DNA from 2 places in the Vibrio sp. R10-SF1-ISO8 genome. Region 2 is predicted to be linked to the other one. Evidence: riboswitches for the same ligand, from Rfam matches in the RefSeq annotation. Region 2 holds a riboswitch; the other holds the start of a gene.
What was found. A riboswitch is a leader RNA that binds a small molecule or an ion and turns the genes downstream of it on or off. The one in region 2 is predicted to bind cyclic di-GMP.

Region 1 (7,907 bases), on a different contig from region 2:
TAGCTTTTGCGACATTTGTGCCAATCCACCACCTGCATCTAGCACATTGAGTTGCTGATTTGCCCCATCAACAGTATTAAGTATCTGTTGAAGATCTTCCCAAACAATGACTTGGCGAATCTCTCCTTTGTCAGAACCGTAAATATTTTTTGCAAATTTGTGGGCAATATCGTCGAAATTGCGGTCTTCAGTCACAGCAGCTTAGGTTATCATGTCTAATCGTGCTGCTATTCTGTCATAAGAAAAGCAGGAATAAAGAGGCTTTCTCTTAAATTATAATCAATTGATGTTTTTTCGGACTATTTAGTATGTTTGAGCTGAAAAAAGTTGTGTCTTCTCTACTTATGCCGCTTCCCGCGATGCTAATCATCGGTCTATTCGGCTTAATGTTGATCATGTTTACTCGTAAACAGAAGACCGGCTGCTTTGTTGTTCTATTCTCTTTCATCGGCATCTTTCTTATCGCTTTTCAACCCGTCTCTTCTCGTTTGTTGATGCCGCTTGAACGCCAATACTCTGCTTTTTTTCCGGTCGACCAATCGATCGATTACGTTATGGTTCTCGGCAGTGGTCATGTCGTGGACGATAAGATCCCACCCACTTCTGAATTAAGCCGAACCGGATTAATGCGTCTTGCCGAAGGTATTCGCATCATGCGTATTTATCCTGGCTCTAAATTGATTTTGTCTGGCTATGCGGGCGGCTCTGAAGTGAGTAATGCACGTATGATGGCGAAAGTGGCTCTCGCCCTTGGCGTCTCTAAATCTGACATTATCCTGTTAGAAACCGCCAAAGACACTTGGGAAGAAGCGAGACAAGCGGCAGCATTCGTCAATACCAAAAAACTGGTAGTGGTCACTTCAGCAAGTCACATGGAGCGGGCACTGAACGAATTCTACTCTGCAGGATTAAAGCCGTACCCAGCCCCGACCAATTACCTTGCACATGATAAAGTGACACAAGCTTGGGCTAAGTACACGCCTAAAGCGGTATATTTGGAGCAAACCGAGCGTTATTGGCACGAAACCTTAGGTCAAATTTGGCAAACGCTTAGAAACTGGGCATCAGATTATGAAGAGCAAGCGCTGCAAGCTTCTGAAAGCAAAGTTTGATACCAAGTTAAATAAGATACCAACCAGAATAAATCCTAGATAGAAAAATACCGAGGCAAGCCTCGGTATTTTTATGTCTGTTGACGCGGTGACAGTTAATCACCTGCAAACATATAGCCTTCGCCATGAACGGTGACAAAAATTTGTGGATTCTTTGGATCGAATTCCATTTTTGCTCGCATGCGACGAATCAACACGTCAATTGTGCGATCGTTTGGTGCATCAACACGATGGCTGATCATGTTCAAGATACGCTCGCGACTAAGAACTTGATTCGGATAAGAGGATAAAGCCACTAACAGTTCATATTCTGCTTTAGTCAGCTTAACTGGCTCCCCGTTACGACTCAGAGCACGGCGCTGAACGTCAAACGTCCACTCGCCAAAGCGAACGACATTATCATCTTGCTTCGCTGCGCTGTCAGAGCCTGACGAATTACGTGCAGCAGAAATTCGCCACAGCAAGTTCTTAACTCGAACCAGTAGCTCTCGTAATTCAAAAGGTTTAGTGACATAGTCATCAGCGCCCATTTCGAGGCCAACGATTTTGTCGATGCTGTCCGTGCGTCCTGTTACCAGGATAATTCCAATGTCTGACTGACTGCGAAGTTCGCGAGTTAGCATTAATCCATCTTCACCCGGCAGATTAATATCCAACATCACCAAATCAATCGCGTTGCTTTGTAGCATGTCTCGCATCTGCTCGCCGCTTTCTGCTTCACTGACTTGGTAACCTTCATTCTGAAAGTAGCCAACAAGCTTGCTGCGAGTCACTACGTCGTCTTCTACTACTAGTACATGATAACTCATCTGCACCACTTAATTTACATTGGGAATAGTTCTATCATTTATTCTATTCATAAATAGTAACATTTCTAGTATTTATCACTTTAAAAACGAGAAAGATGATTTTTTATTGATTCAAAACAAAACCTCCGCCTTTGTTAATATATGCTCATAATTCGTCTTTTATTGTCACGTAAGCCATTACCGCTATTCATTTTTATTAGTTACACTAATAGGTAGTTATTTTGGGAGTGATACCTAATGCAAGAAATCAAAGCATTCAACGAGAAACGTGCGGAAATTTATTGGTGGCTTTCAAGCCTTTACGCCAAGGAATTAACGGAAGAGAATCTGGAGCAGTACCATTCAGCTCAAATCCGCTCTTTCCTTACTGGCCTTGGCGAGAATGCCGCTCTTAAACCGTCGATTGATCGTGTCATTGATGCACTTAATCGCTTAATCGATCGCGAAGATGCGCAACTAGAGCTTGCCGCTGACTTTTGTGATCTATTTTTAAAGTCTGACCGCGACTCGGCACTGCCTTATGCTTCAATGTACATTGGAGACACAGGCCTGCTTAACGACAAGCCTGCCAAAGAGATGGAAGCATTAATGCTAGAGCATGGTGTAGCCGTTGATGAAAGCCTAAATGAGCCGGCTGATCACATTGCCATTGAGCTGGATTTTCTCGGTAACCTTATCATTCGCTCTAATGAACTTGAGCAAGAGCGTCATATTGAAGAGGCACTGATCGAACAAGAGAGCTTCATTCGTCAGCACCTTCTAAGTTGGACACCTAAGTTTTCGGCTAAGTGTCAAACGCTCGATGAATTCGGTTTTTACTCTGCGATCGCTTCTCTCACTGTGGCGTTCTTGGAGTTGGACTGCACATATTTAATCGGCGAATAGAGTCTGACAATGTGAACTGGCACAGGTCAGTTTGACGAAATATGTTTGCCCTAAGTCGGATTGCGGTCTAAAATCGTGACCGCAAACGATAAAAATGAACTATTCAAATACAAACCGCTAAATAAGAGCGGTTTTTGTGTTTCTGATACTTTCTGCCAACTTATTCTAAACTGAATATATTCTCGTGGCAGTCATCGACAGGACAAAATTTATGGCCACTATTAAAGACGTTGCTCGCCTTGCTGGTGTTTCAACAACCACTGTGTCTCACGTGATTAACAAGACACGCTTTGTTGCCGAAGCGACACAAGAAAAAGTGATGGAAGCGGTAACCGAGCTTAACTATGCACCGAGTGCCGTTGCTCGTAGTCTTAAATGCAACACTACTCGTACAATCGGTATGTTAGTGACGCAATCGACTAACCTATTTTTCTCAGAAGTTATCGACGGCGTAGAAAGCTACTGCTACCGCCAAGGTTACACCTTGATTCTGTGTAATACCGGCGGCATCTATGAGAAGCAACGCGACTACATTCGCATGCTGGCTGAAAAGCGTGTAGATGGCATCCTAGTGATGTGTTCAGATCTGACTGAAGAGCTGAGCGAAATGCTCGACCGCCACAAAGACATTCCAAAAGTGGTAATGGACTGGGGTCCAGAGAGTTCTCAAGCCGATAAGATCATCGATAACTCTGAAGAAGGCGGCTATCTAGCGACAAAATATCTGATCGAGCGCGGTCATACTGACATTGCTTGTTTAAGTGGTCACTTCGAGAAAGCGGCGTGTGTTGAGCGTATTAGTGGCTTTAAGCGTGCAATGGCTGAAGCTGATTTAACAGTAAACGAAGATTGGATTCTTGAAGGTAACTTCGAATGTGATACGGCGGTACTGGCTGCGGATAAAATTGTTGCGATGGATAAAAAGCCAACAGCCGTATTTTGTTTTAATGACACAATGGCGCTTGGCTTAATGAGCCGTCTACAACAGAAAGGCATTCAAATACCTCAAGACATCTCAGTAATCGGCTACGATAATATTGAACTAGCAGAGTACTTCTCTCCACCTCTAACAACAGTGCACCAACCAAAACGTCGCGTTGGTAAGAATGCCTTCGAAATTCTTCTTGAGCGCATTAAAGATAAAGAGCACGAAAAACGTGTGTTCGAGATGCACCCAGAAATTGTCGAGCGCAATACCGTTCGTAATCTAAATAAATAACCTTAAGTCAGACGCTTAGCTTGTAGTCGTACTATTGGCTAGGCGTATATCTCCCCTCTATTTATTGAACCAACATCACATTTATCCGATACAAACGTGATGTTCTGCGCAGATTTTATTTATTCTTAATGTGTTCGATTAATGCCACGAACAGGGCAAACCATTTCGAAAGGATGGGACGCAAAGCCTCCGGCCTTAAACAATTTATTGTCTGGTAGCGGGGTTGCCGATGGCGAATATGCAAACTGTCATACCGCTTTTACTTGCACTCGTATGACACCTTACTGACAATGTCTCTGCATAATTTTGCTAATCTCTCGGACCTGCATTGGTGGCGTATACTTATACACCGAGAAAACACAGCATGGATAAACCAATACTAAAAGACTCAATGCGTTTATTTGAGCAGTTAGGACATATTAAGTCTCGCTCAATGTTTGGTGGCTTTGGCATTTTTGCTGATGACACTATGTTCGCACTTGTCGTCAACGATAAACTACACGTACGCGCGGACGCGGCTCTCGCTAAACAGTTCAGGTCTCAAGGGCTAGAACCCTATGTTTACAAAAAACGCGGATTCCCCGTCGTGACGAAGTATTTTGCGCTTTGTGATGATTGGGCAGCTGACGCAAATAAAACGTTAAAGATTGCGAACGTCGCCTTAAAAGCAGCAAATCAAGAGAAGCAATGCCAATCGCAAGCGAAACCCAATCGTTTGAAAGATCTGCCTAACTTGCGGCTAGCAACTGAGCGCATGCTCAAGAAAGCTGGTATAGATTCGGTAGAGAATCTGGAACAAGTGGGAGCCGTACATGCGTTTAAAGCCATTCAGACTACACACTCTTCCGATGTAAACATCGAACTTCTCTGGGCTTTAGAAGGTGCCATTAAAGGGACACACTGGTCGGTTATCCCCCAAAGTCGCCGTCAGGAGCTGTTAACTCAAGTCAGCTAACCTAAAAAATAAATTTGTTTAAGAAGTCAGCCTTTGTGCTGACTTTTTTATTGGTTTTTATCTGCCATCTTGAAATTTGTGGCTTGCTTTCCCTGTCTTGTCTAGTAACACTAATAATTGATATCCATGAAATATGATGGAGCTGCACAACATGAATAAAAAGATCATCCTAGGAATTATTTTCGTCGCACTAATTGTTTTACTTGGCGTAAATTTTGGTCAGTATCTCACGCTAGAAAACGCGAAGGCGCAGCAAGCAGAGCTCTCCGCATTTATCGCAGATAACTTTACTATCGCCGCTGCTAGCTATTTTATCGCCTATGTTGCTATCACTGCTTTCTCAATTCCTGGCGCTGCGGTCGTTACCCTTTTAGGCGCTGCTCTATTTGGTTTCTGGACAAGCTTACTGTTGGTCTCTTTTGCCAGCACCATTGGGGCAACACTTGCATTTTTGAGCAGCCGATACTTATTACGTGATTGGGTACAGAGTAAGTTTGGCGACAAGCTCAATGCCATCAATCAAGGCGTTGAAAAAGATGGCGCATTTTATCTGTTCTCATTGCGATTGATTCCAGTATTCCCATTTTTCCTAATCAACTTGTTAATGGGTTTGACTCCCATCGCGACAACTCGATTCTATTTGGTTAGCCAACTAGGTATGTTGCCAGGAACCGCTGTGTACCTAAATGCCGGCACTCAACTCGCTCAAATAGATAGCTTGTCGGGTATCGTCTCTCCTACCGTTTTGGCTTCTTTCGCGCTTCTCGGATTGTTCCCTGTCATTGCAAAATGGATTATGGCTAAAATTAAGGCGTCCCCATCAACATCAAACGGAAATGCATAATGAGGATCTATTCCACATCTACGCCAACCGAAGCTCACATTGTTTGTGAGCTTCTTAAGTCTCAACAGATTGAATGTGAAGTCCGTGGCGAAGGCGTGTTTGGGCTCCAAGGGGAAATTCCCTTTGGGGAGAGCAGTGAACCCTATGTGTGGTTACTTAACTCTCATCAAGCTAAGCAAGCGAAGGGGGTTATCGAGCAATTTAACAGTGCGGAAATCGGCAGTAACTGGCTGTGCAACCAATGTGGAGAAGTGAACGAGCCTCAATTTGGCGCGTGCTGGCAATGCGGTCAAACCGCACCTTAACAAATTTTGGGTGTTTCAATTTGTTGTTGAATAAACGAAATCGAGTGATAATTGAACTCTTCAGGACGCTCAACGTTACATACATGTCCGCAATCTGCAATTTCAAGTAACTCGCTCTTGCGATGCGCAGCAACCATCTCTTTCACGGGCTGAATAAACATGTAGTCTTTCTCACCCATTAAATACAGTGTCGGAATCGGCAACTCTCGATCCTTGAAGTATTTCATTAGAGGATTAACTTCCGAGGTAAGAATAAACCAACGTTTAAACTCTTTCTGGCAGAGCTTCTTTGCTTCGCGGATAAATAAATGGCGTGATTCTCTCTGAGTACGCTGCGGCATCACAATATAGGCAAACAGGCTATATAACCACATGTAAGGGATAACGTGTTTACACATGCCACCCAGTCTAACTAAGATCTGCGAACGGACGTTAAATCGCGTTACAGCACCACCTAGTACCATCGACTTGACTCTATCGGTTGCAAGTTCCGCTAAGTTTCGGACAATAATCGTTCCAAGAGACATTCCAACAAAATGGGCAGAACGTATCTTTAAGTGGTCGAGCACTTTTAGAATGTCCATTGTCACCGCTTGAAACGTGTAACGATTCGCCATCAACTCTTTGAACAATTGATTAGACTTACCATGACCGCGAAGATCGATTAGCAACAGATTAAAGTGCTGTTTGTACGCTTTGATTTGCTTAAACCAAATTGAGGAACTTCCCCCCGCTCCATGCACAAAGACTACCCATTCATCGCTCGTAGGATGGGTAAAGGTTTTGTGGAATAGCAAGGTGTCACTCATATCGAAAAAGGTTTACTCAGCAATAGAATTGGTTACGGAGAGTACCATAAACATAGAGAGATTTACGTCAAATTACCTTAAATCTTAATTATTCTTTTATTAAAAATGTAAGTAACCATCAAAAAAGGCGCCAAAAAGACGCCTAGTTTCATATTAATTTGAGCTCAGCGCACTGTGATACAAGGATATGTATTCGTCAGCCGATTTGTTCCAACAGAAGTTTTGCTCCATCGCATACATTTGAACACGTTTGACTTCATTGGGTTGCTGCGCATGAAGCAATAAAGAGCGTTGCAACACGTTCAGCAATGCACTTGGTTGCGGTTCATTGAACACAAAACCCGTCGCGATTTCAGGCTCAGCATCATAGTCATTAACGCTGTCGCGCAACCCACCAACGCCGCGAACGATAGGGAGTGTACCGTAAGCCATGCTGTAGATCTGATTCAAACCACACGGCTCAAACTCAGACGGCATAATAAAGAAGTCCGATCCCGCCTCAACCAAATGTGCTAACTCGTTATCATACGCCTCGACAAAAGCGAGTTTGTCACTATGTAACGCCGCAATCTCTTTTAACTGTGATGCTAGAACGGGATCACCTGTACCGACAATAACCACTTGAACCTGGTACTTGAGAAAATCACTTAAGATTGGCAATAGGTAGTGGACACCTTTTTGGTGAGTCAGGCGACAAACCATGCCATATACCGCTACCTCTTGAGCTTCAAGCCCTACCCTTTGCTGTAACTCTCGTTTGCACGCTTTTTTACCTCTAACCATACTTTGGCGAGTCGCCTTGTAGTTCACTGGTAAGTGAGCATCGTTTTGAGGGTTCCAAGCGGTGTAGTCGCACCCGTTAAGTATACCGACTAAATCGTCAGAGCGCTGTTGAAACTCTGACGCCATACCATGGCTACCAAGTTCTGTTTTTAGCTCTTCAGCGTAAGTGGGACTGACAGCATTAAT
Region 2 (7,907 bases):
CAATTGTGCTTCTTTCTCTGTTAATTGTGCGCTAAGACCCTCAATTTTAGCTATATGATGATTGGATGAAGTCACAGTAAAACAGTCCTTAAAGCCTTGTGGTAACAGGTTTTTTCTATCAAAAATAGACGATTAAGTCACTAAAAAAGTGACTCGTATTCTAACTTTTTATATGCATTTATCAATGAGATATCGTAACCATCCAGTAGACAATTTATCTGTTGCCCTGTCAGGCTCACGGCCTCATCAGTACGCTTTGGCCACTTTAATTTTTCTTCAGCAAGGGACTTGTAGTAAAGGACAAAACCGTTGTCTTCCCAAACAGGCACTTGATTTTATTGCGTAGTTTATTGGGGAAGACATACAACTCTCCGCTAAAGGGATTGTGGCCGAGCTCCAACTTATCCAGCGCACTTAATCCTTTATGTGATGTTCGAAAGTCGATAGGGTCCCGATAAAGATAAACGGTAGGCAAGTGTAGTCCGGGTCTTAGCGTTGATGTTTTCATGAGAGTAATACGGAAAGCAGTTGAGTGACGGATGTGATGTTGCTGTCATCAATACCAAGTATGGTGGTTCCATCAGATAGAGCAATATACAGCTCAGATGGATACTTATTGGTTACCGTTTCACTTGAGCAATGGCGAACTTGGAAGTCACTGATTGAGTGACTGTCGATGTGTTGTTTAGTTTGCGTTTCCATTAACTGAACTGTGCTAGACTGATATCGTAAGTTCGACAGTATTGTGCTTGAGAAAGTGAGATAGATAATCCTTTGTTGATTAATGACCAGTGTCATTATCAGCATGATGGATTATTTTGGACTGATGTCGAGAACTAGGCGCTTACCAGATATGTGACGGTCATTGCTGATGCTCAAACACACCAAGTGCTTTGGATTGGCATAGGCCGAAGCCGAAAGGACATTCGCCCATTTTTTGAAGAGCTCGGTGACAATGCCGCCAACATTGAAGTTGTGGCAATGGATATAAACACGGCTTTTGACATTGAAGTGCAAGCGCATTGCCCAAATGCCCGTATTGTCTATGACCTGTTTCATGTCGTGGTTAAGTTTGTTCGAGAGGTTATGGACAGGGTTCGTGTAGACCAGGCTAATCAATTAATAACTTACAAAAAGCACGTCGCTGGATAAAACGTTCCCGTTAGGTACTTCTGAAAAATTGAGAGAACTTGAGCGTAAACAACAAATTTATCTTGATGAAATACTCTCGATAAATCGAGATCTCATGATAACTCATCTGCTTGGAGCTCAACTCGAGGAGCTTTGGTATTGTTATTCAAAGGCGCAGCTAAGGGGCTATGGGAAGTATGGTGGCTGCAGGTGAATGGAAGTGGCCTCCCACCTCTCATCCACTTTGCTAGAAAGCTCAAACCTTAACTTCACGGAATGGTGGCATCACCATACCACCTGAATACTTGCACCTTGGAAGGTATCAGTAACAAGATAAAACTCATCAAGCGAATGGGTTATGGTTACCGAGACACGGACTACTTCTTTCTAAAGATTAAAGCGGCTTTCCCCTGAAAGCGCGATGAAACAAAAAAGAGCTTAGTATGAATTGTTTGTAACTTCTAATTATTTGTTCTATCTGGTTAAGTAGATTCTTATTTTTGCGAAATTTAATTATTGTTTTCTTTTTTGTTTTGTCAGTTAATCAATAGCTTGTATCGTAATATATCCTTCATGCGGTTATATGCAGGTAGAGTAACGCCAAACCTGTCGTGAGTCAGGGACGGAAAACCACGGGTCTCTTGCAATGAGAGACAGCCGGGTCGCCTTAAAAATAAATCTCAAGATTATATTGTAAGGGGCAAAAAAAATGTCTTCAGTGAAAGTAGGTACGACTAACTTAGATGGAACTGGTTCTTCTGCTAACTTAGTTTCAGAACACGATATTTTAGATGGCATAGGTCAAGCGCCTGACTATGACGCCAAAATCTCAAACCAATCGATTGATGTAGAAGCAACAGGTTGGAATGCGGTTGGTGAAAAAGAAGTGAAAATTAATGGTGAAAACGTTGATGTTTACGCTAAAAACTTCGTAGATGCTGACATCGATTTATCTGATAGTTCACTTGGTGTGTCCGTTTCGCTTCTTTACTCAAAGCGTGGTCAAATACAAACCGGTGATGGTGACGATACTGTTAATGTAGCTGTACAAACTAACGATGGCGGTTGGAGTAACCTTTTCACGGTTGATACTGGCGCTGGTAATGATACAGTCAAGTTTTTTAATGAGGCTAACTCACAATTCACTTCTGTTGAGGTAATGACAGGTGAAGGTAATGACATTATTAACCTATCTGGCTTAAATGAGAATGCTAATAGTAGTGTGACTCGTAAAGTAGATGCAGGTGAAGGAAACGATGTTGTGGCGGGCTCTGTTGGGGCCGATATCCTTGATGGCGGTGCTGGTGCAGATATTATTACTGGCTTAGGGGGCAACGACGTTATCTTCTACGACGAAAATGACATAGCTGTTTTCGGCGGTGATGGTCTTGACGCCCTGGTTGTAACTGGTAATGAAGACACGACTATTGGTAATAACTTTGCCGGCTTTGAAGCGATTGTTGGTGAGGAAGGAACGGCGCAAGACTTACGCGTTAATCTACAAGACGGTTTAGTGATTGCTCTGGGTAATGATGTTGGCGATGAAGTTTCTTTTAATCAAGACGTTAGCTTCACTGCTGTGGCACAAGACCTTACTGCTGAGCAAGCTTCACTCCTTGAAGCAAGTGGTGCGGCCGATGCTGCGCTTCAAGCATACGAAACTGTATATATGGGCGAAACAGTGACGGTTTGGTCGGATACTGAACTCGTATAATACTTTTCGCGTAAATCAAGAATGCGCCTTATGGCGCATTTTTTGAGTAACTATAAGTGTAGGTTGCTATGCCCGAATGGAGTCGATTTTTACAAGAGCGTAAAAAACATCTTGTATATATAGGTATTTTTTCAGTGTTCGTTAACCTGCTGATGCTGGTGTTGCCAATCTACAGTTTACAAATATTTGACCGTGTTCTCTCCTCAAGAAGTCCTGAAACACTTATCTTACTGGCTGTATTAGCTTTAGGCCTATTACTTATACAAGCCTTGCTTGATTTCATCCGAACACGCCTATTACATGTAGGTGCGTCACAGTTTGAACATTATTGTGTCCCACATCTAGTTAAACATGCTTTTTCGATAGCAGGAAGAACACCAGACCTTGCCCGTAGAACACTACAAGACTCACAAGAAGTGAAAGGCGGGTTGTCATCTCCTATGGTCGCTTTATTGTTTGATTTACCTTGGACGCCTATTTTCATCCTTGTCATTTTTTCTCTTCACCCTTATTTAGGTTGGTTCGCTTTCGCGGCAGCAACAGCCTTATCTCTATTAACTTGGTTAAACTTATATTTGACGCGTAGAAGCATTGATGAGCTTGCTCATCAAGCATTTGATAATGGAGCTTATTTACAAAGGCAAATTGCGCTGGGTAATACCATTTCATTATTTAACGTCGCCGATAAGCTCGCACAACGTTGGCAATCTAACAACGTGAACATTATTCATCTGCAAAATGAATACAACTTTAAATTACAGTTCCTTCAAGCCTCTATTAAATATGCTCGGATGATCCTGCAAGTCGGGGTACTCGGCCTTGGTGGTTGGTTAGTTATTACTGATCAGGCGGTAGCAGGAGTGTTGTTAGCAGCCTCTATTCTATTGGGCCGGGTGCTAGCTCCTTTAGATCAAAGTATCAATTTGTGGCGACCTTGGCGTCAAAGCAGGGCAGCTTGGTCGCGGGCAGAGGCTGTTTTATCTTTTCCAGATTCGGAACGGCGTATTGAAATGCCAATTGAAGATATCAGCGTTCAGGTTGAGGGTTTTAGCGTGAAAGATCAGTTTGAGCGTTTAATTCTTAAGAATGTTCAATTTGAACTAAAAGCTGGTCACGCGTTAGCGATTGTTGGAAGTAGTGGTTCCGGTAAATCAACTTTGCTGAATGCTATTGCAGGTGTTGAGTTTAATCACCAAGGTTATATTCGTCTAAACGGCATTGCTTTAACTGAAATTCTTCCCCGTCAAAGGCAACAGCTCATAGGTTACTTACCGCAGCAGGTTGAGCTATTTGAAGCTTCATTATTTGACAATATTTGTTGTTTTGACGAAGGTGAAGGCGTTGAAGAAAAGGTGTTTAATGCAGCTAAAATAGCGGGTATTCACGACATTATTGTTAAACATCCAAATGCGTATAAAACTAAATTTGGCCGTAGTCAAGGGGGTCAGTTGTCAGGCGGTGAGATGCAATTAGTTGGGCTTGCCAGAGCGCTATATCATCAACCTAAACTGTTATTGCTGGATGAGCCAGACTCAAATTTAGATATTTTATCCGAACAAAAACTTCTTAGAACATTAAATATTTTAAAGCAGCAAGGAGTTACTGTCATTCTCATTAGCCATCGAAATACCCTTGTTAAAATGGCTGATTGGGTCATTGTACTTGACTCAGGTGTGATAAAAGATGCAGGCAAAAAAGATGATGTACTTACACGCCTTCAAAAAGGAGCCGTAGCAAATATTAATAGGGACGGTAGTCATGGCTAATTCATATCCAAGTAAGCTGACCATAAACCCTTCGCGCTATATTTTTGCTGGACTAATGGTACTGTTACTTGGTGGCGGCTTCAGTATTTACTGGCTTTGGTTTACAAGTATCGATGCTGCAGCAATAGCTCCAGGAGTGATATCTGTAGAAAGTAAGCGTAAATCAATAGAACATTATGAGGGGGGGATCGTCGATACCGTTTTAGTTAGCGAGGGGGATGAAGTTGCCGAAGGTGACGCACTAATTGAGCTTTCTTCTATTGCGGCTGAGACTAGATTTACTCAATTGCAGCAAAAGTACTATAGTAACCTTGCCCAAAAACAACGTTTGGAAAGTGAGAGAAATGGGGAGCAAAAGTTGTTTTTTACAGAAGATTTGCTTGATGCTTCAGAGCAATACCCTTCACTGACTTCACTGATGAAAACTCAGCAGTTGCTTTTTAATGGTCGCCTTAAACTGAGAGAGAGTGAGCTTGCGGTGCTCGATGCGAGGCTAACTCGTCTTTCAAGTGATAAGCGAGCTCTGGCCAAGAAACTAGATAAAGAGCGTTTGGCGTATCGGTACTTACAGCAAGAAAGTAATATGCATGATGAGTTATTACCCGCCGGTTACACCTCTAAACTCAAGTCGCTAGAGCTCCTGCGTTCAAAAGCTAGATTGTCTGGCTATCTTATTGACTTAGAAGGGCAATTGCAGAATCGTGAAATCGCATTGCTTGAGATCCACCAACAACGTGTTGCAATGGAGCACCAATATATCAGTGAGATTGAGCAGGAGTTACAAGAGTTATCTAAAGTTATGGATGATACCGTCGAGCAACTTGCTCAGGCGAAAGATGTGTTATCTCGAGTTGTTCTGAAGAGCCCAAACTCAGGTAAGGTTGTAGGCTTGAGTGTGTTTAATAGAGGGGATGTTATTAGTCCAGGTGAAACTTTAATGCAGGTTGTTCCTGAAAACGATCGCTTAATCGTTGAAGCTAATCTGAAGCCGACGGATATTGCAGCTGTCTCAAAAGGACAGAAAGCTATGGTACGGCTTTCGGCTTATAACTTTAGAAACACCCCTCCTATAGAAGGGGAGGTTATTCATATTGCGGCAGATAGGATCACAGACGGTAACAAAGACCAGGAAGAGAGCTTTACCATTAAGGTAGCTTTGAACCCTGACGCCTTAGCAAATGTTGAAAATGTCCGATTACATCCTGGTATGCCAGCAGAGGTTTATGTCTTGCTCAAGCAGCGTAGTCCTATTGACTATTTGTTGGAGCCCCTCCAGCTTGACCTTTACAAAGCCTTCAGGGAAATCTAGCATTCTAGGGAAGTCTTTTTTAGCTAGTTTCGAATAACTAATTTAATGTTAGTTTTAGGCGTGATTTACGTTTTGTGAGGTAGCCTCGTTCATTCTAGGAGTAGCTAATCATATTTAGCTAAATATGACGTCAATATACTATCTGGTTGACTATTACAGAGCGAAGTATGAGAACTGACAGAAAAGTGTTTGAAGGAGTACAACGATGTACACCTTTATGACTCATTCGATGATCTGACTCTTTGGGTATATTTAGCAAGGCATGAGAGTAGGAAATATCTAAATTAGCATGTTACTAAAACACGGATGTTTACAAGTTCATAACGTTGTATACGGTAAATTTACTTCGTGGGGTACTTTTGAGTGCAAAAACAGCGGTATTTTTTGACACCTCAACATTCTTTTTCGTTGCTTGTGATCGCACGTTTCGGTTTATTCCGTTCAGTTTGAACCCTCGCTATATTTTAATGGTGCGCTACTTTGATATATCAGATGCCAGTGTTCTTTGCGTAAACCGATGTCAATAGCTCGTGCGTGATTAGTTACGAGGTTACAATGGACCGAGTAGAAACAACGTTTGATTGTTCTGTGGGCATAGGTAATATGAGTCAAACAGTAACTCGCTGAAGATAAATATTTCATGGTGAACTTTCGCAACACGTGGGCTGTTGATAGTGTTTCTAAGATTGCCAAAATACGAATATTGTCCACTGTCAATTTGGCCGACGAGTACTCCATATGTTCCAGAGCAAGATACCTTTAGAAATTATATTTATTTTGTCATGAAAAATTTAGCTTTGTTTACTTACGTTACAGTAACTTTATATGTTCTCATAGTTGGAATGGTCGCGCTTTATCAGAGCATGTACCGTAGTGCAGCAGAGTTACAATTGGAAAACCTGACTCACAATGTAGCTAATGCCGAAGGAATTAAATTAACGATATCACTTTCAGATGAATTGTCTCATTTCCCGCTCCCAACAGCTCACGATTTAGACTTGAGCGCAACCCTATATGAATGGGAAGATTACTTATCTCAAGAGAACAAATATATTAACTTGAGAACAAGCTTAAGAGAGAAAAGCGCGAAGCTTCGTCCAACCTGGGCACCAAATCACGTGGAGCGCTCTAAGTTATCTCGCGAGCTCGGTAATGGTATGGAGAAGGAGAAGTTGGATTTAGCTCTTTTGTTTGGTCCTTATACATCACAGGCACTAATACAACACATCGATTTTACGTTCTCACATTGGGAGGATGTAAGTCGCAAATTTCAAATCAAAGCTGCTACTCAATTAGTAGGTATGATCTATCGGAAAGAGTTTCGCGCCGATTTGAATAATATGATCTCTTTTTCACGTGGAAAGGAAAGAATGTGTAATTTGCTTAAGTTCAACAATCTGACGGTAGAGTCTTGTAAGTAATATTAGGTAGTTTAGATAAGTCGTTTTTTATTGGCGCTACTCACTAATAGCCGTTAATTCTAAAAAACGAGACAGAAAGTTAAATAAGAACCGTGTTAACGATGCATCAACCTTGCTAGAATTTGTAGCTACTGAGCTAAAAATTTAATTCAAGGAATTTAAATGAAATTGCGATTCTTAACGGCTGCGTTGGCAGTGTTCGCAGTATCTGCAAATGTCGTGGCAGATGAGGCAAGTCTAGATAGTACGCTTCTTGAATTGTTGGGAGATGTACCTGATGAACAAGCTGTTCAGTCTACATTTTTAGCATATCCAGAACAGGTTTTAGACGTACTGACTGCACTGCTATCGAACCAAGTCGTAGATCCTCAAACCGCTATTACCCAGGCATTGACTGTTTCACCAAAACTTGTGAATGAAATCGTGGAGATTGCACGTCAGGCTGGCGTGAGCAATGAAATTATTACAACGTCAGCATTGTTAGCAGGGCTCGACCCTACGGTAGTTGCTGAAGCAACTGCTGCGGGTATACAAACTGCTTCTTCTATTGCGCCTCCAGCAGCACC

Region 1: another riboswitch for cyclic di-GMP. It lies ahead of AC6R00_RS14165 (TfoX/Sxy family DNA transformation protein); the one in region 2 lies ahead of AC6R00_RS16385 (calcium-binding protein).

The regions. Positions count from the first base shown of each region.
Region 1 covers NZ_JCBDHL010000018.1:183,414-191,320, forward strand. The annotation lists gene cmoM (tRNA uridine 5-oxyacetic acid(34) methyltransferase CmoM) at 1-195, opposite strand, end outside; gene elyC (envelope biogenesis factor ElyC) at 309-1,112, shown strand; gene torR (two-component system response regulator TorR) at 1,208-1,921, opposite strand; gene torD (molecular chaperone TorD) at 2,159-2,806, shown strand; gene purR (HTH-type transcriptional repressor PurR) at 3,018-4,025, shown strand; cyclic di-GMP riboswitch class I at 4,170-4,256, shown strand; gene AC6R00_RS14165 (TfoX/Sxy family DNA transformation protein) at 4,390-4,980, shown strand; gene AC6R00_RS14170 (TVP38/TMEM64 family protein) at 5,132-5,824, shown strand; gene AC6R00_RS14175 (putative signal transducing protein) at 5,824-6,129, shown strand; gene AC6R00_RS14180 (alpha/beta fold hydrolase) at 6,126-6,938, opposite strand; gene glgA (glycogen synthase GlgA) at 7,092-7,907, opposite strand, start outside.
Region 2 covers NZ_JCBDHL010000019.1:322,270-330,176, reverse strand. The annotation lists partial or broken gene tnpB (IS66 family insertion sequence element accessory protein TnpB) at 141-508, opposite strand; gene AC6R00_RS16395 (hypothetical protein) at 505-702, opposite strand; partial or broken gene AC6R00_RS16390 (ISL3 family transposase) at 850-1,545, shown strand; cyclic di-GMP riboswitch class I at 1,721-1,801, shown strand; gene AC6R00_RS16385 (calcium-binding protein) at 1,841-2,845, shown strand; gene AC6R00_RS16380 (type I secretion system permease/ATPase) at 2,914-4,611, shown strand; gene AC6R00_RS16375 (HlyD family type I secretion periplasmic adaptor subunit) at 4,604-5,920, shown strand; gene AC6R00_RS16370 (hypothetical protein) at 6,703-7,341, shown strand; gene AC6R00_RS16365 (hypothetical protein) at 7,504-7,907, shown strand, end outside.